Regions from separate parts of the Pseudomonas sp. LBUM1646 genome, predicted to be linked through region 2. Evidence: riboswitches for the same ligand, from Rfam matches in the RefSeq annotation. Region 2 holds a riboswitch; the other holds the start of a gene.

Region 1 (2,384 bases), 1.8 Mb from region 2:
CAATTGGGCGCTGCTGAAGTACATCAGTTCCAGCCCAAGCTGCGCGGCCAACTCGACCAGGCCCGGTTCATCGCGTTTCAGGTCGATACTGGCCAGGGCCTTGATCTGCCGAAGTTCGATTTGATGCGCCTGCAGTGCCTGATCGAGCAGCGCCCGCAACGTGCTGGCGGGGCAGCCGCGCTGGCAGCCCAGGCCGACCACTAAGGTCGGTGCTGTGCTGTTATCGGTCATGCGTGGTATTGACCATCGCTTTTGCGGCGGAACAACCAGGCGCTGATCAGGCCGAGGGCCAACCAGAACACCACGTTGGTCAACTGCGAAGCAATTTTGAACTGCGACTCCAGAGCTTCCGGGGCCAGCATCGAGTGGACTTCCGGTTGCGGTGCGCCGATGACATGCGGAACCGCGAGGATCGCCACGCCGAGGATCTTCATCAGCCAGTGACGGCTGAACACGATTAGTGCGATGCCGACAGCGGTGGAGGCTGCCGTGCCGATCCACCAGATTTGCCGTTGCGCCAGATCGGCAGCGGCGGTGCCCGGCAATTCAGGTGGCAGGCCGAGGGTCGGCGCCAGAACGAAGGTCGCATAACCCGCCAGGCCCCAGAGCAGGCCCTGAGCGGTTTTGGTCGGCGCGCGCAGGGTGTAGAGCCCGGCGAGCATCAATGCAAAACCGACTGCTACCACCAGGTTACCGCCCGTGGTGGACAGCACGCGCTGCCAGCCGTCTTCCGGCTCCCAGGCTTCGGCATCGTGGGTGTGAGCGGCCATGGCGCCTTCGGTATGCTCGTGAGCTACGACGGCGGCAGGCTCGGATTTTTCATAGGTTTCCGCCTGCAGAATCAACGGGGCCACCCAGAAACTTTGCAGCAGGGTCAGCAACAGGGCGGCCAGCAGCCCGGTGAAACCTGCAGTTTGCGCGATACGCTTGATCATGTCGGCAGGTCTCAATGGCACGGGAACGCGGAGCTGTGACGGGTATCGTGCGCGGCGTTGTGCACCGCTTCGATGTGCGAGAAACCGGCGAAGTACACCAGGCACGCGCCAAGGATCGACGCGCAGACGGCGGCGGTCAGGCGTTGGCTCAGGGTTGTGGTGGTGCTGGCGGTTGTGTGGCCGGTGCTGCTGATGATCGACATGGCGCTTCCCTCTGGTCTGTCAGCGGGTGAATTGAGCGCATGAAAACCCCTGCGAGCGTGCGCGCAGAGGTTCAAACAGCGCCCGCCCACCGCGGGTTTGTTATTCAGTGATCGTACTGGTCACTTTGTGTTGCGGGCCGGTCTCCGGGCTCACGAGGGGTCAAGGCTTGCGCCGTAACCTGCAAGAATCGCCTTCCCATGCCGAACTGCCGGCACAGTGGATCTGATTCTTCGCTCGCTTACCGTTGCGGGGGCAGCACCGGACTGACATGGCTTTAGAGTAAAGCACATGATTCACCGGTTTCCCGTTTCACCCTGTGAAGGGCACCCGTAACAAAGCGTGTAGGAGAGCATGGGCGGGGCGGAGTAGTCAATTGGCAAGGGTTCTCGTTTGACCTGATCGCTCCCACGCTCTGCGTGGGAATGCAGCCCGGGACGCTCCGCGTCCCATCCAGAGCCGAACGCGGAGCGTCCGTTGAGGCATTCCCACGCAGAGCGAGGGAACGATCATCACCCCGCAGACATTGACCCGCCCCCACACCATGCGTAGCCTTGCGCTTTCGAGGTTCTTCGGCGTCTGCCGAAGCTAAGAAGGGAACGCGGTCGATGCCGCGGCTGCCCCCGCAACTGTGAACGGTGATGTTCGCTGCCACGCCACTGCAAACCCCCTCCAAAGGGTTCGCGGGAAGGCGCAGTGAATGCCAGGCCCGCAAAGTCGGCACACCGTCAGCCAGGAGACCTGCCTCGAAACGAATTCTCACTACAACCGGGCGGGGTGATCCGGTGGCGAAATCTTCCGCGCATCCATCGCTGCGGTCGTCGTCCCGTATGCCCGCCACCTTGCCAAAGGGCATCCGATGAAAACACTGGCCAAACTCCCCGTCACCATCGTTACCGGCTTCCTCGGCTCGGGCAAAACCACCTTGCTGCGCCATATGCTCGACAACGCCCAGGGTCGCCGCATCGCGGTGATCGTCAACGAATTTGGCGAGCTGGGCATCGACGGCGAAATCCTCAAGCAGTGCTCCATCGGCTGCACTGAAGAAGAAGCCAACGGCCGCGTTTATGAATTGGCCAACGGCTGCCTGTGCTGCACCGTCCAGGAAGAATTCTTCCCGGTGATGCGCGAACTGGTCGCGCGTCGCGGCGACCTCGACCACATCCTGATCGAAACTTCCGGCCTGGCCCTGCCAAAACCCCTGGTTCAAGCCTTCCAGTGGCCGGAAATCCGCAGCGCCTGCACGGT
Region 2 (2,384 bases):
GATGGTTCAACCCATCAGCCACGGGCCTCTTTGAGCAGCACGGCGATGCCGGGGTGATAGTGGCCGGCTTCGTTGCGCAACTTGCGGTAGGCGTAAGGGAAATACCAGGCGACGGCGCAGGTGTGTTCCTTTTGCAGGTCGTCGACCATGTCCTGGAGTTCTTCCGGGGTGGCGCTTTGCTGGGCCTTTTGCGGGGCGACGAACAGGCAGCCGAGTTTCAGGTCGCTGGCGAAGCTGATGCGCTTGGCGTCGCTGGTGATATCCGCCAATGCCTGTGTCAGGTTCAAGCTGTTGACCCGCGGCCAGCGTTGGCTTGTCTGCAACCAGGCACGCTCGTCGCTGGTGGCGATAAACAGATCGGCGCGCCCGTTGCGTTCGCCTTCTTCGGTCTGTTTGCGGGTCGGCGCCTGTTGCAGCGTGACCATTTCCGCCATCCAGGCCGCCGCGGAAAGCAGGCCACGGTTGGCGTTTTCGTCAAACCAGTACGGCGCATCGTTATCGCCGCGCACGGCGTTGTAACGGTCGATACAGTCAAACCAGCGTTCCAGCAGCGGGCGCAGGAATTCCAGCTTCGGATTGCTGATGATCATGCCTTGCATGTGGCTCACCCTTGTTATTGTGTTGTGAGATTGTGGCTCTTTGATATCACCGCTAAGAGTGTGGCACAACAATGGCGGCAGATAATTGATCGACGGCAGTTATTCGCCCAGCGGCGTCCCGGCTTTAATTGACGCTCCACCCCCAACCCTCTAACCTTCGCGGCTTGTTTCAGGTGCTCTGTGACCGTGGTCGACAGAGTGAAACAGGGAAGCCGGTGAGTGCGTTCATTCGACGAATGAACAACCACGATCCCGGCGCTGCCCCCGCAACGGTAAATGAGTGAAAAACTGCGCTTTGAGCCACTGTGTTGAAAAACATGGGAAGGCGCGCAGCCAGGCGCAAGCCGCTCATGAGCCCGGAGACCGGCCTGATCCATCCAGCGGCATCACGGTGGGCGATGCCAGGCTTTTTGCCGTCTATTCTTGTGCCTGCCCGCCGTTATCCAGTCTCAACGGAGAGCTCCCCCATGACTGATACCCCCGATCGTGACGAACGCCACCTGGCGCGCATGCAGCGCAAAAAAGCCGTGATTGACGAACGCATCGCTAACTCGCCGAACGAATGTGGCCTGCTGCTGGTGTTGACCGGCAACGGCAAGGGTAAAAGCAGCTCGGCCTTCGGCATGCTCGCCCGCTCCATGGGCCATGGCATGCAGTGCGGTGTGGTGCAGTTCATTAAGGGGCGCAACAGCACCGGCGAAGAGTTGTTCTTCCGCCGCTTCCCGGAGCAAGTGCGCTTTCATGTGATGGGCGAGGGCTTCACCTGGGAAACCCAGGACCGCCAGCGCGACATCGCCGCCGCCGAAGCCGCGTGGGAAGTGTCCCGCGAACTGCTGCGCGATCCGTCGATTGGTCTGGTGGTGCTGGATGAACTGAACATCGCCCTCAAGCACGGTTACCTCGACCTCGATCAAGTCCTCAGCGACTTGCAGGCCCGTCCGCCGATGCAACACGTGGTGGTCACCGGTCGCGGCGCCAAGCCGGAAATGATCGAACTGGCCGACACTGTCACCGAAATGGGCGTGATCAAGCACGCGTTCCAGGCCGGGATCAAAGCGCAAAAAGGCGTCGAACTGTGAATCAACCCCGTCATTGCCCGGCGGTACTGATCGCCGCGCCGGCCTCCGGTCAGGGCAAGACCACCGTCACCGCCGCACTAGCCCGATTGCATCGCAATCAGGGGCGCAACGTGCGCGTGTTCAAATGCGGCCCGGACTTCCTCGACCCGATGATTCTCGAGCGCGCCAGCGGTGCGCCGGTGTATCAATTGGACATGTGGATGGTCGGCGAGCAGGAAAGTCGTCGACTGTTGTGGGAAGCCGCCGGTGAAGCCGATCTGATCCTGATCGAAGGCGTCATGGGCCTGTTCGACGGCACGCCGTCCAGCGCCGATCTGGCGCGGCACTTCGGCGTGCCGGTGCTCGGCGTGATCGACGGCACCGCCATGGCCCAGACCTTTGGTGCGCTGGCGTTGGGGCTGGCGAAGTATCAGCCGGACTTGCCGTTTGCCGGTGTCCTGGCCAACCGCGTCGGCACCTTGCGTCACGCGCAATTGCTCGAAGGCAGCCTGACCGAAGGCTTGCGCTGGTACGGTGCGTTGTCCCGGGAAACCGGGATCGAATTGCCGAGTCGTCACCTCGGCCTGGTCCAGGCCAGCGAGTTGAACGACCTCGATCTGCGCCTCGATGCCGCTGCCGACGCGTTGGCCAGCAGTTGCGAGGTAGCGCTGCCACCGGCCGTCGAATTCGCCGCCCCGGATGTGCTCGAAACCGAGCCGTTGCTGGC

Evidence for each region. A riboswitch is a leader RNA that binds a small molecule or an ion and turns the genes downstream of it on or off. The one in region 2 is predicted to bind cobalamin.
Region 1: another riboswitch for cobalamin. It lies ahead of ACA071_RS17095 (CbtB domain-containing protein); the one in region 2 lies ahead of cobO (cob(I)yrinic acid a,c-diamide adenosyltransferase).

Annotation. Positions count from the first base shown of each region.
Region 1 is NZ_CP166810.1:3,726,689-3,729,072, reverse strand. It holds gene ACA071_RS17105 (cobalamin biosynthesis protein) at 1-231, opposite strand, end outside; gene ACA071_RS17100 (CbtA family protein) at 228-935, opposite strand; gene ACA071_RS17095 (CbtB domain-containing protein) at 947-1,138, opposite strand; cobalamin riboswitch at 1,257-1,485, opposite strand; cobalamin riboswitch at 1,685-1,899, shown strand; gene cobW (cobalamin biosynthesis protein CobW) at 1,996-2,384, shown strand, end outside.
Region 2 is NZ_CP166810.1:1,935,281-1,937,664, forward strand. It holds gene ACA071_RS08640 (hypothetical protein) at 15-599, opposite strand; cobalamin riboswitch at 754-985, shown strand; gene cobO (cob(I)yrinic acid a,c-diamide adenosyltransferase) at 1,067-1,678, shown strand; gene ACA071_RS08650 (cobyrinic acid a,c-diamide synthase CobB) at 1,675-2,384, shown strand, end outside.